Regions from separate parts of the Pantoea sp. SGAir0175 genome, predicted to be linked through region 3. Evidence: predicted binding sites of a transcription regulator. Region 3 holds the regulator's gene; each other region holds the start of a gene.
The links. The regulator LexA, encoded in region 3, represses DNA repair genes until DNA is damaged. The targets are predictions, from matches to a motif close to TNCTGTATGTACATACAGNA.

Region 1 (7,441 bases), 2.0 Mb from region 3:
AGTTCGCTGGAGCAGACTGCGGCCAGTATGGAGCAGATGACCGCCACGGTGAAACACAACGCGGACAACGCCGCGCAGGCCAACGAGCTGGCAAGCGATGTGCGCCATCAGGCCGAGCGCGGCAGCGGTGTACTGCGCGACGCGGTGAGTGCGATGGAGGAGATAGAATCCTCCAGCAAGCGCATCGCGGATATCAACCGCGTGATTGATGAAATCGCCTTCCAGACCAACCTGCTGGCACTGAATGCGGCGGTAGAAGCGGCGCGCGCCGGGGAACAGGGACGCGGCTTCGCGGTGGTGGCGTCAGAGGTGCGACAGCTGGCGCAGCGTTCGGCCGGTGCCGCACAGGAGATCAAGGCGCTGATCGATGCCAGCGTAGGTAAAGTCGAAGCCGGCAGCGCGCTGGTGCAGCGCTCTGGCGAGATGCTTAACGACATCAACCACGGCGTGGCGCGCATGGTGGATATCGTTGGCGAGATCGCTGTGGCCAGCCGCCAGCAATCCAGCGGCATTGAGCAGGTGAACACCGCGGTAATCCAGATGGACGGCGCCACCCAGCAGAATGCATCGCTGGTGCAGCAGGCCAGCGCGGCCAGCCAGACGGTGAGCCAGCATGCCGGTTTGCTGGTGGAAAAAATGGCATTCTTCCGCCTGCAGCAGCCATAAGGAGCCGCCATGAAGCGTACCATAATCGCGCTGCTGGCCGCGCTGCCGCTGCTCAGCCAGGCCGCCACCACGCTCAATATCGCCACCATTGCCAATGGTGACATGACTATCATGCAGCAGCTGTCGAGCCGTTACGAACAGCAGCATCCGGACGTGAAACTTCAATGGCACGTGATGGATGATGGCGCCCTGCGCCAGGCGGTGCTGGCAGCCATGAACAGCGGTGACGCAAAATTTGATGTGATTACCGTGGGTACCTATGAAGCGCCGCTGTGGGGTAAAAAAGGCTGGCTGGCGCCGCTCAATAACCTGCCGCCAGAGTATGACAGCGACGATCTGCTGACGCCGGTGCGCAAAGCACTATCCTGGCAGCAAACGCTGTACGCGCTACCGTTTTACGGGGAAAGCAGCATGACCTATTACCGCAAAGATCTGTTTGCGGCGAAAGGGCTGACCATGCCAGACGATCCCGACTGGACCGACATCAAAAATTTTGCGGCGAAACTCACCGATCCTCAGCACGGTATCTATGGCCTGTGCCTGCGCGGCCAGCCCGGCTGGGGCGATAACGTGGCCCTGCTCACCACCATGGCCAACGCCTATGGTGCGCAGTGGTTTGACGATCGCTGGCAGCCGACGCTGAATTCGCCAGAGTGGCGTGAGGTATTGACCGATTATCTGGCGATGGTGAAACAGGACGGTCCGCCGGATACGGCCAGCAATAGCTTTGGCCAGATCCTGCGTCTTACCGCACAGGGAAAATGCGCGATGTGGATCGACAGTACCGTCGCCGCCGGGCTGCTGATTAACCCGCAGATCTCGCTGGTAGCGGACAAGCTGGCGTTTGCGCCGGCGCCGGGCGGCATTACGCGCAACGGCTCGCACTGGCTGTGGTCGTGGGCGCTGGCGGTACCGGCTAACTCACCGCAGCGCGCCGCCGCCGTGGACTTCATCAGCTGGGCGACCTCGCGGCAGTATATTCAGCAGGTCGCGGATACCGTCGGCTGGGGAGCGGTGCCACCCGGCAGCCGCAACTCCACCTACCAGCAGCCAAACTACCAGCGCCTGGCGCCTTACGCCGCTCAGGTGCGCAGCGCGATTGAATCCGCCACCGTCGATCAACCGACATTGAACACCGTACCTTACACCGGTGTGCAGTACGTCAGTATTGCTGGCTTTGATCAGATGGGTAACGCCGTCGGGCAGAATCTGGCGGCGCTGCTGCAGGGCAAGCTGACGGTGGACCAAACGCTGGAAAAAAATCAGCAGGACGTGACGCGCCTGCAGGCCGCACAGCAGTAAACATTCGGGGTTCCTGACAAGTCGCCGTGTGCGGGTTACACTAACGCGCAATTTGACCGGCAGGAACCCCGAATGAAAACCCCTGAAGAGTATTACGCCCAGGCCCGCAGCCTGTTTTTCACCGCCCACCCTGATTTTCAGTCCGCGCTGGATGAACTGAGTGAGAGTGATGCGCGCGCCGCCAATATGTCCCTGCGTGAACTGCGCGCGTGGCACGCCGAGCGCATCTATGCCGCGTTTCTGCGTCAGAAGAAGCTCGACGGCATGCTGTTCTCCATCCAGCTGGCGGAACCGGATAAAGCAGTTGCTGCACAAGCGATTGAAACCTATCTGAAATCTCACGCGGAAGCGCTGGGTATGACGTGGGAAGAGTTCTGTATTAAGAACGAGTTATAAGCAATGCACTGATAAAAAGGCGATCGGAGAGAAATTTCCGGGGAAAAAGTTGTACAAGATGGGAAAAGTTGTATAACTTAATACTCACGACGACTGTCGTCGATTGTCCTTGAACGAAAGGTGCTATTGCACCGCCTCTGGAGGTGTTGCTGGATTTCCACCTCCAGAGGTTCGATTTTTTGCGTGCACCCTCTGCTTTTGCCCGCTTTGTTCCCCTGTCGTTGCAACTTTACTCCGCGCTGTTTCACCCCCATGAAAATAATTGCCGCCCTGCCGCTTGTCACTGGTTTTATTTACAGTAATATGACGCTCCCACTTTGATTACTGGAATGCCCTGATGTTTGTGGAGCTGATTTACGACAAGCGCAACGTAGCCGGTTTACCGGGCGCGCGCGAAATGATTTTGCAGGAGCTGGAGAAACGCGTGCAGCGCGTGTTTCCGGATCTGGAAGTGCGAGTTAAGCCGATGGAGCGTAACGCCATCGAAACCGATATGAGTAAAAACGACAAGGCGACAATTGCGCGTATTGTTGAAGAGATGTTCGATGAAGCCGAGATGTGGCTGGTGGCCGATTAGGCCACCAGTTGCCGCGCTTAGCTTTCCTGCTCGCTGTGATTGATGGCGATTTCCAGATCCTGAATCGCCTGATCGATATCATCCAGCAGCTGTCCCTGCTTGTTGATCAGCGTATCAAAACGCGTGGCGTACTCTTTATCCTTATACTCCCCGGCATCAAAGGCCAGCCAGTGGCTGGAAAGCGTCTCAGTGTTGGTCTGCGCATAGTGACGCATCTCTTTTAGCTGTGAGGTGACATCACGCAGGTAGTCAGTTTTGGTTTTGATTGCCTCTGTATCACTCATGCTATTTTCCTTTTTGCTGATAAAGCCAGTTAAAATAACGCCTGAGCAATTAAAGTTAGCAGATAATAGCGAAGCCGCCTGCAGAATTATCTTAACTTAGTCTCCATTCGTGGCTGATTGCGATGAATTGAAGTCAGATTTAGCGCTTTTCTTCCGCTACAGACTGTTGCCTTCACACCTATAATGGCACACCAGCCCCGATCATCCGGAGAATGCACTGTGTCGACTGAACCTTTCAATCCTGGTTATTACACCGAACATGAGCTGAATAGTTTCGGCTTCAAACACGTCGGCAGGCAGGTCATGGTGGCCAAAAATTGCACCATTATTGGCCTGCACAATATCACTCTTGGCGATCACGTGCGCATCGACGGATTCTCGACCCTCGTGGCTGCCGGCGATGGGTATCTGACGCTTGGCTCCTACATTCATATTGGCGGTTACTGCGCCATACTGGCAGGTGCCGGTGTGGAAATGGAGGATTTCTCGGGGCTTTCGCAGGGCGTAAAAATCTACTCGAAAAGTGATGACTACAGTGGGGAATTCATGACCAATCCCACCGTGCCTGCCCACCTGACCGGCGTCACCTCGGGGAAAGTGGTGCTGGGCCGACATGTTATCGTCGGTTCGCAATCCATTATTATGCCAGGCCTTACGCTGGCAGAGGGAACGGCGGTAGGCGCAAATTCACTGATAACGCGCGATACCGAAGCGTGGTCGATCTACTTCGGCTCGCCCGCTAAAAAGATTAACAGCCGGCAGCGAAACCCGCTGGAACTGGAAAAGCAGATCACGCGACCGAACAGGTGATCAGGGCATCCCTGCCCGTCTGAATTACAGATACTTCTTCGCCAGCGCAATAAGTTCATCCTTTGCGGCGCTGCCCAGCTTCAGCACGCCCTGTTCAACAAAGCTGAAGGCCTGGACAAAGTCCTTCACCCCGGCGCTGATATCCTGCGCCACCGCATCGCTGGCGGCGATCGCAGCAGCCGGCGTGTCGGGGGCAACAACCGGTGCGGTGGCCTGCGCGTTGCGCACACCAGGCGTGGCGGCCGCCGAGGCGCCTGCGCTGGCCGAGCCGTTCGCCAGCGTATCCTGCGTTGCCAGCTGCTGATCGAGATCGACCGGAGCATCCGCATGAAACGGTTGCTCAGCGCTGGCGGGCGCTGCCGGTTGCGCAGCTGGCGTTGCGACTACCGGCGTTGCGGCTGCCGGCGGCGTCGCTGGCTGGGCAACGCTGTCAGCTGCGCTGTCAGCGGCAGCCGGCGCGCTGGCCGTTTCGTTGGCAAAACTCTCCAGCGGTGACAATTCCTGTTGCGCCGCAGCGCTGGTTGGGTTGATGACAGTTTGATCGCTCATAATTTTCTCCTTATTGCTAAATAAAGACCGCAGTTGCTGCAAACGGACTGCGATCCGCTCAGTAATACGCATCAGGTCCTCCTTAGCGCCGCGGCTGTGGCGCGGTTTGCTGACCGGCCGGCGGCGTGGAGGGCGTTGAGGTGTGGCTGGTGCTGCGCGGCGGCTGGGCATCCAGCTTTTTCTGCAGCTCAACCAGCTGGCTGGTCAGTTCGGCGACCTTTGCTTCGCGTCGATCAGAGATCGCCCGGTACTGCTGGCGAATCTCCTCCACGCGCCGGTTGGCGTCGTTATTGACGTAAAGAAACAGAATGGTCATCGCCACACACAGCAGCGATAACAGCATCAGCAGGCCACCCAGCATCAAATGACGGCGGTGGCTTCGCACCAGCAGTTCACTGTTTATCTGCACCATCGCGGTTCTCCTCCAGAGTGGTGATCAATTGATTAATCTGGCTGCGAAACTTATCGCTGTGCTCGGCTTCGGTGGTCGCCAGCAGGATACCGAGTGCGTTCTTGATCAAACGCAGATCGGTCTCCAGCGATGAGATACGCCGCAGGTTTTTGTCGTGACGGATACGCAGTTCATCGTTTTCCTGGCGCATCAGCGCATGGCTCTCCTTGAGAAGCAGCACCTGCTCTTTGTAGCTGGTGATGATCTCGCCGCCCGCGCGATTGCTGGTGACGATTGACGCGATCCCCGCCATCAGGGGTTTCCAGAACACCGCTGCCGCGCCACCGCCAAGCAGCAGTGCGCCTACGCTGGTGACCAAACTACTCTCCATGCCCTACCTCTCTCACCTGGCGAGGGTTAGCCGGACACCCCGCTGACCTCCCTCGCCAGTATCACGGCCAGCGGCATATTTAAGTTTACTTTAAATAATGATTTTAAGTATACTTAAGTCAAGCCTGGAGGAGTTGTCAAGATGATGAAAAAAGAATCTGGTGGTGAGCGCATTCGCCAGCGCCGTAAGGCACTGAAATTAACGCAGCAGGCGCTGGCCAATGGCATTGGCGTGTCGCACGTTGCGGTTTCGCAGTGGGAGAAAGAAGAGACGGTGCCGCGTGGTGAGCATCTGCTGCGGCTGGCGGAGTTGCTGCAGTGTAGCGCGGCGTGGATTATTGATGGCGACGGCCAGCCGTTTGCCAGTACGCACGCTTCCCCCGCTCTCACTGCCGTGCCGCTGGTCACGCTGGTGCAGGCCGCGGACTGGCTGGATGAGCAGCGACTGCAGTGGCAGCAGCAGGCCGTCCGCTTTCTTTACAGTGACGAAGCACTGAGCGACAGTGCGCTGGCGGTAACGCTGGAAGATGACGCCATGAACCCGGCGTATCGCGCCGGCGACCGGTTGATCTTTGATCCGCAACGCGTGCCCCAGCCGGGTGATGTGGTGCTGGCGCGGGTAGATGACGCCGCGATGGTGCGAATTATTCGGATGCACGACGAGCAAATTTTCTCGTTACGGCCGCTGAACGAAGATTTTCCCGTGCAGCAGAGTCAGAAAAGTACGCTGGAACTGATTGGCACGCTGGTAGAAATGCGGCGGCGCGGCAGCCGCTGAAGCAGCAAAAAACCCGCCACGCGGCGGGTCAAATCCAACAAAAGACTACGGCAAAAATCACAACGTGTCGGTGAGATGATCGACGATCACCCTTCCCTCGGGATCGGTTTGCGTTATACGGTAACTAACGCGATAAGAGCGACGGTTACTCAGTTTATCGAACAGCGCCACGCTGCCCTTTTGCTCACCGTTGGCACCGACAATGTGCCATTCGGTGACATCTTCCTGTCCACGGTTATGCAGGCGTAACAAGCTCTGCTCAACTAAACGATCGCTTTCATCAATCTTCAAATAATCACGCAACATCTTTATCACCTCCGGTTAACCCGGCTAACGATACGCTTTTCATTTATCCTTTCAATCGAATTTATTTATCGTTAACCTCGCTGACCCGCTGTTGAGTAAAAATTCCCCCTGCCGTGAGCCGCCAGCCGCTTCGGTTAAGTGGAATTTTATAAAATAGTTAACGATCACGCGTCTCAGCGCTGGACAGATCCTGCCGTCTGGCTGTTAATGTAAGGCAAAATAACGATAGCGCCGGACAATCTCATGCTGACTACCATCCTTTACCGCAGCCACCTCTATGATCACGTTCCCATCAAAACGCTGGAGGATATGGTTGGCAAAGCCAATAAGAAAAACGAAGTTTCAGATGTCACCGGCATTCTGTTGTTTGATGGACGACATTTCTTCCAGCTGCTTGAAGGGCCCGATCAGGCCGTTCAGGGCATTTACGACCGTATCTGCCGCGACGCCCGCCATCACAATCTGGTGGAGCTGATGCATGACTTCGCGCCAGCCCGGCGCTTTGGTAACGTCGGAATGGAGCTGTTTGACCTGCGCGAGCACGACAAATCCAGCGTGCTGCAGGCGGTGCTGGATAAAGGCACTTCGCGTTACCAGCTCACCTATGACGACCGTGCACTGCAGTTCCTGCGTACCTTCGTTGAGGCGCGGGAAAAAGAGAACTATTTCGAGATCCCGCCGGCGAATACCTGGGAATTTATTACTGATGCGGAAAGCCAGCGTCAGCTGGAGAGTCTGCAGCACTATGTACAGGATTGCCGGTTTGCGTTTCAGCCGATTGTCGATCCCTTCTCGCGGCGTATTACGGCCTATGAAGCACTGATTCGCACGCCGGACGGCGGTTCACCTCAGGAATACTTCTCTGCGTTTGGCGGTGATGCGATTTACCACGCCGATATTCAGTCCAAGAGTCTGGCCTTCAACCTGGCGAAAAATCTCGGCCTCGGCGAGCAGACGCTGACCATCAATCTGCTGCCGATGTCGCTGGTCAC
Region 2 (7,441 bases), 140 kb from region 3:
CCAGTAAATGATGGTGGCGATGGTCACCAGCGTCATGAAAAATACCCCGGTGGCGCCGCGATTGCCGCGGAATACCTTGTCCGACATCCAGCCGCACAGCAGCGTGCCCGGAATCCCGGCGTATTCGTACAGGAAATAGGCCCACGAGGATTTATCCAGCGTGAAGTGCTTCACCTCTTTCAGATAGGTTGGTGACCAGTCGAGGATGCCGTAGCGCAGCAGATAAACGAACACGTTGGCCAGCGCGATGTACCACAGCAGCTTATTCGGCAGCACGTACTGCATGAAAATCTGCTTCGCCGTCAGCTCCTGTTCGTGGTTCTCGCTATAATCCGGCGGATAGTCATTCTTCCATGCCTCAATCGGCGGCAGACCGCACGACTGCGGCGTATCGCGCATCAGCGCAAAAGCGATGATGGCGACGAGGATGGCACCAAACGCCGGCATATAGAGCGCGGCTTTCCAGTCGTTAAACCACGCCATGCCGAGCAGGAACAGCAGCGGAGGAATGCCGCCACCCACGTTGTGCGCGCAGTTCCATACCGACACAATGCCGCCGCGCTCTTTCTGCGACCACCAGTGCACCATGGTGCGTCCGCACGGTGGCCAGCCCATGCCCTGGAACCAGCCACACAGAAACAGCAGCACGAACATCACCATGATGCTCGAGGTTGCCCACGGCACGAAGCCCATCACCAGCATCACGGCGGCGGCGAGAATCAGGCCGGCGGGCAAAAATACCCGCGGGTTGGAGCGATCTGAGACCGATCCCATGATGAATTTGGAAAAACCGTAGGCGATGGAGATGCCGGAGAGGGCAAAGCCAAGGTCGCCGCGGGAAAAGCCCTGTTCGACCAGGTAAGGCATCGCCAGCGCAAAGTTTTTGCGCACCAGATAATAGGCGGCGTAGCCAAAGAAAATGCCGAAGAAGATCTGCCAGCGCAGACGACGATAGAGCGGATCGACGCGATCGTCCGCCACCTGGGGCTGGTGTGGTGCAGGTTTAAAAATACTCAACATCAGAATGGCCCTCCAGGGCGCAATATAGTTATCGATTCCCAGCAGGTTGGGGCAAAAACAAAGTACGACAGCGAACAGAAAGCAACCTTTCCATTTCGCGCACAGAATAGTGATGGTTACGCGCAGTTACTGTGACGTGTGACACATATGTTACAGTTTTATGACAATAAAGAGCGATATAAACCAGTAAATGTTGGATTTCGCGCATTTGTGCCAGAGAAAACGGCGCGCCGCCTCATAAAAATCGCCGCCCGCCGGTTAACCCGCCATGCGGACGCGTGCCTGCTGACCGGGCAGCGAAGATGCGATCGTGTTTAATTTCATCACATGTCAACCAGATTGTCCCGCCAGCGCGCTGTAGTTTGTTTACACTAGCGCCAGTGTTGAACTTTAGGATGCATAACCGTGCTGTTGCTGATCGTTACCACCATTCTGTGGGCTTTTTCTTTTAGTTTAATCGGGGAGTATCTGGCGGGGCAGGTGGATACCTGGTTCTCGGTGCTGATGCGTTTAGGCCTGGCGGCGCTGGTCTTTCTGCCGTTTCTGCGCTGGCGCGGTTACCGCGCCTCAACGTTGCTGCTCTATATGCTGGTGGGCATGCTGCAATTAGGCATCATGTATCTGATCAGCTTCGAGGCTTATCTCTATCTCAGCGTGCCGGAATTCCTGCTGTTTACGGTGATGACGCCGCTGTATGTCACACTGATTTATGACCTGCTCAGCAAGCGCCCGCTGCGCATTGGCTATGCCTTTAGCGCGCTGCTGGCGGTGCTCGGTGCGGCCATTATCCGCTACGACAAAGTCAGCGATGATTTCTGGTTCGGACTGCTGCTGGTGCAGGCGGCCAACATCTGCTTTGCGATTGGCATGGTGGGCTATAAGCGCCTGCAGGAAGTCCGTCCGATGCCGCAGCACACCGCGTTCTCGTGGTTCTATCTCGGCGCAGTGCTGATCGCGGTGATCGCCTGGTGCATCTGGGGCAATCCGCACAAGCTGCCGACCACCACGCTGCAGTGGAGCGTGCTGGTGTGGCTGGGCGTGGTCGCATCCGGACTGGGTTACTTCATGTGGAACTACGGCGCGACCCAGGTCGATGCCGGGACGCTGGGCATTATGAACAACATGCACGTGCCGGCAGGATTACTGGTGAACCTGGCGATCTGGCAGGAGAAGCCGCACTGGCCAAGCTTTATCGCCGGGGCGATAGTGATTTTTGCGTCCCTGTACGTGCATAAACGCTGGGTACTGGGACACACGGCCAAAAGCGGCAGTTCAGGCGCTTAGCTTTTTTTCGCGGGTGTCGATGGCCGCTGAATCAGCGTTAAACCTTTCAGGAAGTTACGCAGAATCTGGTCACCGCACTCGCGATAATTTTTATGATCCGGGTTGCGGAAAATCGCGCCGATTTCAGCCTGTGACACCTTGAAGTTAGCCTTCAATAAGATATCCGGGATATCGGTGGTTTTCAGCGCGAAGGCGATGCGTAACTTCTTGAGAAAGATATTATTGTTCATGCGGCGCTCAACCGACGGGGCCGGCGCGTCTTCGCTTTTGCCGCGACGGTAGAAAATCAGACCGTTGAGGAAGTAACCCATCAGCACATCCGGCAGTTTACGAAACGCCTCATCGTCATCTTTCTTCAGCCACGCCTGCACATCTTCACGCGGTACTTCACTGCCCGCCAGCGCAAAAATCTCCACCACTTTGCTGTCGCTCAAATCCAGCATATAGCGCACGCTGCGCAGCACATCGTTATTGGTCATGGTGAAACTCTCCGGTAGCGGTTAAGGCGGCGCATTATAGAGCAGGCAGGGCGGGGATAACAGCACGGGCGACATTGGCCGCCCGCGGCATCAGGACGAGACCGGCTGCAGGGAACCGGGGCGCGAGGCATCGCGCACGTAAGGCAGGTGCTCGCAGGCGTGCTGACGGGCAAAGCGCACAAAGGCCTCCAGCACCGGCTGCCGCTGCTCGCCGTCGCGCATCGCCGCGTATAAACGGCTCCACAATCCGTCGCCCAGCGTGCGCGTCACCACCAGCCCCTGGTGCTCAAAGCTCTCTACCACCCAGTGCGGCAGCGCGGCAATGCCCATGCCGGCCGACACCATCTGGATCAGCAGCAGCGTATTATCCACGCTCTTCAGCGCCGGGCTGACGCCGGCTGGCTGTAAGAAGTTACGCCACACGTCCAGCCGCTGACGCTGTACCGGATAGATCATCAGCACCTCATCGGCCAAATCTTCCGGCGTGATGTGAGCCAGTTGCGCCAGACGGTGATCCGGCGCCAGCACCAGCCGCACCTCAAAATCAAACATCGGCGCATAGAACAAACCGCTGCGCGGCAGAATATCGGACGTCAGCACCACGTCCAGTTCGCCCTGCTGCAGCGCCGGCTGCGGATCAAAGGTCACGCCGGATTTGAAGTCCATCACTACCTGCGGCCAGCTCTGACGGAAATTGTTCAGGGCCGGCGTCAGCCACTGGATGCAGCTGTGGCATTCGATAGCGATGCGCAACGTGGTCTGATGCGGCTCATGACAGGCCTGCAGCGCCTGCTGGATCTGCGGCAGAATCTGCTCCGCCAGCTGCAACAGAATCTCTCCCTGCGGCGTAAAACGGAGCGGCTGGCTCTTACGCACGAACAGCCGAAAGCCCAGCCGCTGTTCCAGGTCGCTGAACTGGTGAGACAACGCCGATTGCGTCTGATGAAGCTGGGCGGCGGCGGCAGCCAGCGAGCCGGTGTGCCGTAACGCCTGCAGCGTCCGCAGGTGTTTGAGTTCGATCATGAGAGTCCTTCACATCGAGATTGAACAAATTGCGCTTGAGACACATACAGTACCCGCAGATTATAGCGGTGTAAACATCTGGACGGCTAAACATCTCAGTCAGACGCGACGGCCACTTTACCTTTGTCCAGCTAACACGCTCAGCGCACGGCAGGATTGCCCGCTGGATGAACGTAAATCGGTTGCTGCGACTGTCGCACAGCGAACAACTTCTGGAGAATCTCACATGACCATTCTGAACCATACTCTCGGTTTCCCTCGCGTCGGACTGCGCCGCGAACTGAAAAAAGCGCAGGAAAGCTACTGGGCCGGGAACAGCTCACAGGACGAACTGCTGGCGGTGGGTCGTGAACTGCGCGCCCGTCACTGGCAGCAGCAGAAAGACGCCGGTGTTGATCTGCTGCCGGTCGGCGATTTTGCCTGGTACGATCACGTGCTGACCACCAGTCTGCTGCTCGGTAACGTACCGGCACGGCACCAGAATAAAGACGGCTCGATTGACCTCGACACCCTGTTCCGTATCGGTCGCGGTCGGGCGCCCAGCGGCGAGCCCGCGGCGGCGGCGGAGATGACCAAATGGTTTAACACCAACTATCACTACATCGTGCCGGAATTTACCCAGGGTCAGCAGTTCCGTCTCAGCTGGACGCAACTGCTGGACGAGGTGGATGAAGCGCTGGCGCTCGGCCACACCATCAAACCGGTGCTACTGGGGCCGGTGACCTATTTGTGGCTGGGTAAGGTGAAAGGTGACGCCTTTGACCGCCTGTCGCTGCTGCAGGCCATTCTGCCGGTGTACCGTCAGGTGCTGGCTGAACTGCATCAGCGCGGCATCGAATGGGTGCAGATTGATGAGCCGGCGCTGGCGCTGGAACTGCCGCAGGCGTGGCGCGAGGCGTTTAAACCGGCGTACGATGCGCTACAGGGCGAAGTGAAACTGCTGCTGACCACCTACTTTGACAGCATTGGTCAGAATCTTGATGTCATCAAAACGCTGCCGGTGCAGGGCCTGCACGTGGACCTGGTGCACGGCAAAGACGATCTTCAGCAGCTCAACCAGCAGATCCCGGCGGACTGGCTGCTGTCGCTGGGGGTGATCAATGGCCGTAACGTCTGGCGCGCCGATCTCACCCGCTGGTTTGAGCGCCTGCAGCCGCTGACCGGCCAGCGTCAGCAGCTGTGGATCGGTTCCTCCTGTTCGCTGCTGCACAGCCCCATTGATCTGAGCGTGGAAACCCGCCTCGACGACGAGGTCAAAAGCTGGTTCGCCTTTGCGTTACAGAAGTGCACGGAGCTGTCGCTGCTGAGTCAGGCGCTGAACCAGCACGATGCCGCTGCGCTGCACGCCTGGAGCGCGCCGATTCGCGCTCGGGCAAATTCTGCTCGCGTGCACAACCCCGCCGTGGCGCAGCGTCTGGCGCAAATCCAGGCCAGAGACACTGAGCGCAACAGCAGCTACACCGTGCGTGCTCAGGCGCAGCGTCAGCGCTTTAACCTGCCAGCGTGGCCCACCACCACCATCGGTTCTTTCCCGCAGACCACCGAGATTCGCGGCCTGCGCCTCGACTTCAAAAAAGGCAACATTGACGGCGGCCACTACCGCACCGGTATCGCGGAACACATCCGGCAGGCGATTGCGGAGCAGGAGCGTCTGGGGCTCGACGTGCTGGTGCATGGCGAAGCCGAGCGTAACGACATGGTGGAGTACTTCGGCGAAAACCTCGACGGCTTTGTTTTCACGCAGAACGGCTGGGTACAGAGCTACGGCTCGCGCTGTGTTAAGCCGCCGGTGATCATCGGGGACGTCAGCCGCCCGCAGCCGATCACCGTCGAGTGGGCAAAGTATGCGCAGTCGCTGACCGACAAACCGGTGAAGGGCATGCTGACCGGACCGGTCACCATCCTGTGCTGGTCGTTCCCGCGGGAAGACGTGACGCGCGAAACCATCGCAAAACAGATTGCGCTGGCGCTGCGCGACGAAGTGCAGGACCTGGAAAAAGCCGGTATCGGCATCATTCAGATTGACGAACCGGCGCTGCGTGAAGGCTTGCCGCTGCATCAGTCTGACTGGGCAGCCTACCTGCGCTGGGCGGTGGACGCGTTCCGCCTCAACGCTGCAGTGGCGCAGGACGAGACGCAGATTCACACCCACATGTGTTATTGCGAGTTCAACGACATCATGGATTCGATCGCCGCGCTGGACGCCGACGTGATCACTATCGAAACCTCACGTTCTGATATGGATCTGCTGGATGCGTTTAAAGCGTTTGAATATCCCAATGAAATCGGGCCGGGCGTGTATGACATCCACTCTCCCAACGTACCGAGCGTGGAGTGGATGGAAGATCTGCTGCGCAAAGCGGCGCAGAGTATTCCGCAGCAGCGCCTGTGGGTGAACCCGGACTGTGGCCTGAAAACGCGCGGCTGGAGTGAAACGCGTCAGGCGCTGGCCAACATGGTGAAAGCGGCGCAGAAGCTGCGCGCCGAAACCGTTTGATGGCAGGATAATACGTTGTGTTGTTGAGTTGGGGCGCGCTGGCGCCCCTTTTTTATTCCGCGTTCGGCGCGACGCCATACTGCTTAAACCACGCCAGCATGCGCTGCCAGCCATCCTGTGCGGAATCGGCGTGGTAGCTCGGACGATAGTCGGCGTTGAAGGCGTGGCCAGCTTCCGGATACACCACAATCTCGGCTTTGGCATTGGCCGCGTGCAGGGCCTGGCGCATCTTATCGATACTCTCCAGTGGAATGCTTTCATCCTGGCCGCCGTACAGGCCCAGCACCGGTGCATTCAAATCCACTGCAATATCAATAGGATGTTTCTGCTGCTTCAGCGTTTTCTCGCCCTCCAGACGACCGTACCAGGCGGCGGCGGCGCGCACCTGCGGATTATGAGCGGCAAACAACCAGCTGATGCGACCGCCCCAGCAGAAACCGGTGATCGCCAGACGACGGATATCGCCGCCGTGGCGCGCCGCCCAGTTGGCCACGTGGTCGAGATCCGACAGTACCTGCGAATCCGGCACTTTGCTCACCAGCTCTTTGAACAGGGTGGGGATATCGTTGTAATCGTTGGGATCGCCTTCGCGGAAATAGAGCTCCGGCGCCACGGCGAGATAGCCTTCCAGTGCCAGACGGCGGCACAGATCGCGGATGTGCTCGTGCACGCCGAAAATTTCCTGCACCACCAGCACGACCGGCAGCGTGCCGCTAAACTGTTGCGGACGAGCATAATAAGCCGGCAGGTTCTCACCCTGGCTCGGCACGGACGTCTCGCCCGCGTGAATGGCATCGCTGGCGGTAATGATGGTGCTGGCTGCGGTGGGCTGCACCGCTAGCGCAAAGCCGTCGGTGGCGGATTTTTGTGCCATATTGTCTTCGGTTTTCATGGTTCTCTCCGTGCTAGCAAGTGCGCAATCACGTAACTATAGCCTGGCCTTACGGCAAGGCTGGCGTAGGGTACGAGGGATGGTTAACCTGATCTGCTTCTCTATTAACACTGCCTTTTACGGTTACACAGCACCGCTTGTAGCAATTCAGCGCAGCAGACCGCTAATATGTGATTAGAGTCACACAATATTTTTAGTTCAATGTAACTTTCATTATTGATAGTGAATTCAGTCACATATTTATCC
Region 3 (7,441 bases):
CAGATGCGCTTTGGCCTCATCGAGCGTCTTAACGCCGCCGTTAATGGCTATGGTCAGCGCCGGGAAATCCCGCTTCAGCTGATACACGCGCGGATAGTCGAGCGGTGGAATTTCACGGTTCTCTTTCGGGCTGAGACCCGATAGCCACGCTTTACGCGCATGAATAATGAACGTATCACAACCGCCCTGCTGCGCCACGGTGCCGACAAAATCGCACAGGAAGGCGTAGCTATCCTGGTCGTCAATACCGATGCGGGTTTTCACCGTGACCGGAATGCTGACCACATCGCGCATCGCTTTGATACAGTCCGCGACCAGCGCCGCCTCACCCATCAGGCACGCGCCAAAACGGCCGTTCTGTACCCGATCGGACGGACAACCGACGTTCAGGTTGATCTCATCGTATCCGCGCGCTTCTGCCAGCTTTGCACAGGTTGCCAGCGCAGCCGGATCGCTACCGCCCAGCTGCAGCGCCAGCGGATGCTCCGCCTCGCTATAGGCCAGATAGTCGCCTTTGCCGTGGATGATGGCCCCGGTGGTCACCATTTCGGTGTACAGCAGCGTGTCGCCGCTCAGCTGACGGTGAAAATAGCGACAGTGACGGTCGGTCCAGTCCAGCATCGGGGCGATGGAGAAACGTTGCGAAGAGAATGTATCGGTCATGAAACGCAGTAAATCCGCAGTTAAGTGATGAGAAACTGCGCAATGATATCACAGCTGTGACGGGCGACACAGCCGCCCGTCATCGTGTGGTCAGAAGTTAAACCCGAGCTGCACCATGGCGCCCCAGGTATTGTCTTTGCCGACCGAACCGGCCAGGTCCAGATGCACCGCATTGTTGAACGGCGACACGCCGAGACCGGCCGTAAACACATCGGTGTCATTCGACTTCATATCCGCGCGATAGCCGGCACGCAGCGCCAGCCAGTCCAGCACGCGATATTCACCACCCACGCCAGCGTACTGACTACTCTCCTGCGATTTAAAACGTTTGGTTTCGGTCAGATCGACATCGCCGGTCAGGGTAAAGGGTCCGCGATTCCACGCCAGTCCGGTAGTTACCAGCGGGCGAATCTGATACGTATCGCGATAGCCGTTAACCTCTTTGGTGTCGATATCGCGCGATACCAGGTTCTGCCCGGTCACGCCGAAGGTCCAGTTCTCCGCGAAGTCGGTAGCGATACCGGCATCGACGTTGAAACCGGTATCGGTGCTGCGATAGCGGCTGTCGTTAATATCATTCTTGTCGTAGTTATAAACGCTGGCGGTGTAGTTATACAGCCAGGTTTTCTGCAGCTTCGGCGTGACGCCAACGGAGACCGGGTGACCGGCGATGGTGAACTCATGTGCCATTGCGACGCCGTAATCGGTGATCAGCGCAGCCAGGCCGTTGGCGCTGGATCGCAGATTATTTTGGTCGCCCGGCAAAGGAATGCGGCCATTTGCGACCTGATCCAGATAATCAATATCGCTCTGTACTACGTTAGCGCGGATGTGCGCCGTGCCGTAGGCTTTGGTGATGAAGGCGAAAGGAAGGGTCTCGTTGGGAATGCTGACGGCTAACGCCACGCCTGCGGTGCCATTCGCTTTATCACCGCGCAGATCGCGCAGCTGATTGGCCATATCACCTGCCGCGGCTCTGACCTGAGGCGCGCCATTGATGATCTCCGGCAGCGTGATGTTGTTGATCACGTCACGATAGCGGTCCACCGTATCAGTAATTTCGTCTACGCGATCCACTAATTTGTCTTTGTCAGTAATCTGCACACCGGCTGAAGGAAAAATGATGCTGACGTTATCTTCAGGCTGCGCTTTGGTCATCAATGCCGGGTTAGCCAGCACTGCCGAGCTCCAGGTTGAGGAAGCGACACCGGTTCCCCCCATGGCATCGTTACGCGCATCGTACCAGGTGCCAGCAGCAAATGCTGATGAGGTAAAAAATACCGCATTAAAACCAACAACATAAGCAATTTTCTTGCGTCTGAATAATGTCTTCACCATGAGTCTGCCATCACCTTTTAATTGTCGTGGACTGTCTCTACGACGGAATAGTTTATTAGCCCTATTCTGAACGCTGGCTAACGCTTTATTGCTGTGAATTGAAAGGAATTAGCATTGCTATTCGCAGAATTGGTCACGCCCGCACCATTCTGCTGTTGTTTTATGCAGAAATATGAACGTCAGCTAAATTGATGCCAGAAATTACTTAAAACCTTTTGAACCATAGCCACTAAGTCAGTGAGTTGCAAAGCAAAAAGATGGGTTAACCTGTGAGAAAAAACTCAGGAAGGAAAAGCATGGCTTAACAGAAGGAGGTACCAGGACGCAACGCGGCAGATAAGTGGCTGAAAGCCGGACATTTCCTGGATGATATAAGGTAAAAAAGCAATGGCAGCAGCGTAAAAGTTTGTGTGATAAAATAACATCACCCATCACCTGGAGAATGCTTATGCCAAACCTCACGCCCGAACAACTGCTCACGCAGGCTGAATCTCTGTGCCTTGACCGTGGCGTGCGCCTCACTACGCAGCGCGCAGAAGTGCTGCGCCTGATGGCGGAGCAGAACGGTTCCATTAGCGCTTACGATTTGCTGGACCAGCTGCGCATCAGTGAACCCCAGGCGAAACCACCAACTATTTATCGCGCGCTGGATTTCCTGCTGGAGCAGGGATTTATTCATCGGGTGGAGTCAAATAACAGTTATGTGGTGTGCCACCATTTCGACGAGCCGGCGCACACATCGGTGATGCTGGTGTGCGACAACTGTGCCGCCGTCAGTGAGAAGCACGCGCACGGCGTGGAAAAGATCATTGCCGGGTTGGCCGATCAGGCAGGTTTTACCTTACGTCATAGCGTTATTGAGGCGCACGGCTTGTGTGAAAACTGTGCCGAAGTGGCGGCCTGCACGCAGCCGGGTAGCTGTCAGCACGATCATGAAGTGGAAACTAAGAAGAAGGTGCGTAAAGGGTAACTGGCACGTCCGTATGCCAGGCCGATCGTAACGATCAGCGGGTAGGAGCATCATCCTTAAAGCGGGAGACTTACCAGCGGTAATCTTTGTTTTGACTTTCCCAGTCTTTCAATTCACGTTCAGCTTCATCTTTGGCGTAACCGTAACGTTCCTGGATTTTACCCACCAGCTGATCGCGTTTCCCTTCGATCACGGTCAAATCGTCGTCGGTCAACTTGCCCCATTTCTCTTTAAACTTCCCTTTAAACTGCTTCCAGTTTCCGCTCGCTTCGTCTTTGTTCATAACAATCCTCCACGTCTTCCTGAGTGAGATGGTGTATTTCTCATGTAATACCGGAAATAACCATATAACGCGCTGCTTATCTGCGCCGTTTGAGATAATTATAGTTGCCGCTTCGGATTGTGCACGGAATTACAGATTATTCTGGTGCCTGCGCTGCGCTTATGGCTGGCTGAACCAGCTGTCACGCTGCCAGTGGCGGCGCCACATCCATCCCAGCGTCAGGCCGCGCAGCGCCAGAAACACCGTGATCGCCAGCCATAAACCGTGATTCCCTAACCACGGCAGCGTCAGCAAAGTGATGCCGAAACCGGCTGCTGCCATGATCATGCTGTTACGCATTTCGCGGCCGCGCGTCGCGCCAATGAACATGCCGTCCAGCAGATAACACCAGACGCCGACCAGCGGTAAAATCACCTGCCACAGCAGAAAGCGATCGGCCATCTCACGCAGCGGCTGCAGCGAGGTAAGCAGCGCAACAATGTGCGGCCCGCTGAGCGCATAAATAAGCGCAAACAGCAGCGCAACGATACCCGCCTGGCGACAGGCGGCATGCCAGATCAGCAGCAGCCGGCTGCGATCTTTTGCCCCTACCGCTTCACCCGAGCAGGCTTCCACCGCGTAAGCAAAGCCGTCCAGCGCATAGGCAGTAAACGTCAGGAACATCAACAGCACCGCATTGACCGCAACCACATCCGGTCCGATGCGTGCACCCAGCAGGGTCAGCGAGGCGAAGCAGATCTGCAGCATGAGCGAGCGCAGCATGATGTCGCGATTAAGGCGAAATAACCGCGCCGCGTCACCGCGCCAGCTGTTTTTCAGCAGTTTGAAATCGATACCGCGCAGTTTCAGCACGCGCGCCACCATCCATAATCCCACTGCCAGCGTCACGTATTCGGCCAGCGCCGTGGCGGCGGCGGCACCGGCAACGCCCCAGTGCAGTTTCAGCACCAGCAGCAGATCGAGCAGGATGTTAACCAGGTTTCCGACAATCAGCAGAACCATCGGCGCACGCGCATACTGCACGCCCAGTAGCCAGCCGAGAATCACCAGGTTAGCCAGCGTAGCCGGTGCGCTCAGCCAGCGGATTTCAATGAAGATCTGCGCCTGCTGCTGGACTTCCGCGCTGCCGCCCATCAGCGTTGCCGCCAGACTACTGGCAGGAGAACGCAGCAGCGCCAGCAGCAACCCGGCGGCGAGGGCGATCAGCAGCGGCTGCATCAGTGCGCGCGCCAGTGCCTGTTTATCGCCGGCCCCGAAGGCCTGCGCGGTTAAACCGGTGGTGCTCATACGCAGAAAAAGCAGCAGCATAAAGATGAAGCTGGTTGCCGTGGTGCCTACGGCCACGCCGCCGAGGTAGATCGGGCTATCAAGATGGCCAATCACGGCGGTATCGACCACGCCGAGCAGCGGCACGGTGATATTGGAGAGGATCATTGGCAACGCCAGTCGCCACAGCGCTTTATCAGAAGAGGAAAATAGCTGCATCAGCCCCATCCCGAGGGTTACGGTGGTCGGCCTGAGCGAGCGCCTTACGGGCCGGGAACAAAAGTATGATTAGAGCAGACTGCGGACAGCGCGCGAGCGCCGCCGCAGCGGGGGAGATCAACCGGGTTTCAGAGCCACTCGCCGTTGCGCACGATGCCTACGGCCAGCCCTTCCACGGTCAGCGACTGTTCACGGGTATCCACGACAATCGGCTGGAAATCATTGTTTTCCGGCAGCAGCTGGACAATCGCGCCCTGCTTCTTCCAGCGTTTCACCGTGACTTCATCATCAATACGCGCAACCACCACCTGGCCATTGCGCACTTCCTGTGTTTTATGCACCGCGAGCAGATCGCCGTCCATAATGCCGATATCTTTCATCGACATACCGCTGACGCGCAGCAGGAAATCGGCAGAGGGTTTGAACAGGTTGGCGTCGACCTGATAGTGGGCTTCGATATGTTCCTGCGCCAGCAGCGGTTCACCGGCGGCAACGCGACCGATCAGTGGCAGCCCTTCACTCGCCTCTTCTTCCATCAGCAGGCGGATACCGCGCGATGCACCGGAGACGATTTCAATGACACCTTTACGCGCCAGCGCTTTCAGGTGCTCTTCAGCAGCGTTAGGCGAGCGGAAGCCCAGTTGCGAAGCAATTTCAGCACGCGTTGGCGGCATGCCGGTCTGATTAATATGGTCGCGAATCAGGTCATAGACCTGTTGCTGCCTGCTGGTTAACGCTTTCATCCCGCCCCCTGGTTGTTTATACAGTCGCTGTGAGTATATACAGGTATTGGCGAAATGAAAACCGAAACAGAGGGAAAAATCAGCGGCTTGATGAATGTGGAATGTTTATCGCAAATGCGACCAAAGCAGCGCGATCCAGACAAACAGAGCCAGTAAGATAGCCAGCAGTACCGCCGCCGAGCCCATGTCTTTGGCGCGTCCCGCCAGCGGATGGCGCTCCTGACCGATGCGGTCCACCACGGCTTCGATGGCACTATTAAGGATCTCAACAATGACCACCAGCACCACCGAGCCAATCAGCAACACACGCGTGATGACATCGACATCCAGCCAGCAGGCGATGGCAACCGCGACCAGTGCGGCAATCGCCTCCTGGCGAAAAGCGGCTTCATGCTGCCAGGCAGCGCGCAGCCCCTGCCAGGAATAACCGGCGGCTTTAATGATTCTCAGGAAACCGGTGACGTTATTTGCCATGTTGTGGAACCCTTAACTGTTTTTGACGTCAATGTCTGGGCGCGCGAGGTGGCACAGCCACAGATCTTCGCCGCACTTTCTGGTATGCTTGCCGCGCTTTGCTAACAAGAGGCTTCAAGTTGTCTATGTCAGGTTGGCGTAAACTCTATTACAAATTGTTGAATTTACCACTCTCTATTTTGGTAAAAAGTAAGGTCATTCCGACCGATCCGATCTCGGAACACGGTATCGATCCGACCCGTCCGGTGATGTATGTTTTGCCTTATGATTCAAAGGCGGACCTGCTCACGCTACGCGCACAGTGCCTGAAGCACGATCTGCCGGATCCGCTGGCGCCGCTGGAGATTGACGGCACCCTGCTGCCGCGCCACGTATTTATTCACGATGGGCCGCGCGTCTTCCCCTATTTCGTGGCGAACCCGGAGTCGGTCAAGCTGTTCCATGACTACCTCGATCTGCACCGCAACAATGCGGCGCTGGACGTACAGATGCTGCCGGTTTCCGTGATGTTTGGCCGTGCGCCAGGCCGTGAAATTCAGGGCGAACCGACGCCACATCTGCGTATTCTTAACGGTATACAGAAGTTCTTTGCCATCCTGTGGCACGGTCGCGACAGCTTTGTCCGTTTCTCACCCACAGTTTCACTGCGTCAGATGGCCACCGAACACGGTACCGATCAGTCGATCGCGCAGAAGCTGGCACGTGTCGCGCGCATTCATTTTGCCCGCCAGCGGCTGGCAGCCGTCGGCCCGCGTCTGCCGGCACGCCAGGATTTGTTCAACAAGCTGCTGCAATCCAAAGCGATTGAGAAAGCGGTTGAAGACGAAGCGCGCAGCAAGAAGATTTCGCATGAAAAAGCCCAGCAGAACGCCATCGAAATGATGGAAGAAGTGGCGGCGGATTTCTCGTACGAAGCGATCCGCGTGACTGACCGTGTGATGGGCTGGCTGTGGAGTCGACTCTATCAGGGCATTAACGTGCACGGCGGCGAACGCGTGCGCCAGCTGGCGCAGGATGGTCACGAAATTGTTTACGTGCCATGCCACCGCAGCCACATGGATTATCTGCTGCTGTCCTACGTGCTCTATCATCAGGGCCTGGTGCCGCCGCACATTGCTGCCGGTATCAATCTCAACTTCTGGCCAGCCGGACCGATTTTCCGTCGCCTCGGTGCCTTCTTTATTCGTCGTACCTTTAAAGGCAACAAGCTCTACTCCACGGTGTTCCGCGAGTATCTGGGCGAGCTGTTCAGCCGCGGCTATTCGGTTGAGTATTTTGTTGAGGGCGGGCGCTCACGTACTGGCCGTCTGCTCGACCCGAAAACCGGCACGCTGTCGATGACGTTACAGGCGCTGCTGCGCGGCGGCAGCCGTCCTATCACCTTTGTGCCGATCTACATCGGTTATGAGCACGTGATGGAAGTCGGCACTTATGCCAAAGAGCTGCGCGGTGCCGCGAAAGAGAAAGAGGGTTTCATGCAGATGG

Region 1: the regulator LexA is predicted to act here: its motif matches at 2,646-2,665, upstream of C1N56_RS08150 (DinI-like family protein).
Region 2: the regulator LexA is predicted to act here: its motif matches at 3,839-3,858, upstream of metR (HTH-type transcriptional regulator MetR).

What each region holds. Positions count from the first base shown of each region.
Region 1 is NZ_CP028081.1:1,771,824-1,779,264, reverse strand. It holds gene C1N56_RS08165 (methyl-accepting chemotaxis protein) at 1-666, shown strand, start outside; gene C1N56_RS08160 (ABC transporter substrate-binding protein) at 676-1,968, shown strand; gene C1N56_RS08155 (DUF6388 family protein) at 2,041-2,364, shown strand; gene C1N56_RS08150 (DinI-like family protein) at 2,702-2,941, shown strand; gene C1N56_RS08145 (hypothetical protein) at 2,959-3,225, opposite strand; gene C1N56_RS08140 (acyltransferase) at 3,445-4,035, shown strand; gene C1N56_RS08135 (hypothetical protein) at 4,060-4,584, opposite strand; gene C1N56_RS08130 (hypothetical protein) at 4,667-4,996, opposite strand; gene C1N56_RS08125 (hypothetical protein) at 4,977-5,366, opposite strand; gene C1N56_RS08120 (S24 family peptidase) at 5,508-6,143, shown strand; gene C1N56_RS08115 (hypothetical protein) at 6,201-6,449, opposite strand; gene C1N56_RS08110 (diguanylate phosphodiesterase) at 6,693-7,441, shown strand, end outside.
Region 2 is NZ_CP028081.1:3,874,121-3,881,561, reverse strand. It holds gene glpT (glycerol-3-phosphate transporter) at 1-1,020, opposite strand, end outside; gene C1N56_RS18130 (carboxylate/amino acid/amine transporter) at 1,426-2,304, shown strand; gene C1N56_RS18125 (YehS family protein) at 2,301-2,783, opposite strand; gene metR (HTH-type transcriptional regulator MetR) at 2,874-3,806, opposite strand; gene metE (5-methyltetrahydropteroyltriglutamate--homocysteine S-methyltransferase) at 4,033-6,303, shown strand; gene C1N56_RS18110 (dienelactone hydrolase family protein) at 6,356-7,195, opposite strand.
Region 3 is NZ_CP028081.1:3,730,824-3,738,264, forward strand. It holds gene dusA (tRNA dihydrouridine(20/20a) synthase DusA) at 1-663, opposite strand, end outside; gene C1N56_RS17475 (conjugal transfer protein TraF) at 754-2,001, opposite strand; gene zur (zinc uptake transcriptional repressor Zur) at 2,450-2,971, shown strand; gene C1N56_RS17485 (CsbD family protein) at 3,042-3,254, opposite strand; gene dinF (MATE family efflux transporter DinF) at 3,414-4,739, opposite strand; gene lexA (transcriptional repressor LexA) at 4,868-5,482, opposite strand; gene C1N56_RS17500 (diacylglycerol kinase) at 5,588-5,956, opposite strand; gene plsB (glycerol-3-phosphate 1-O-acyltransferase PlsB) at 6,082-7,441, shown strand, end outside.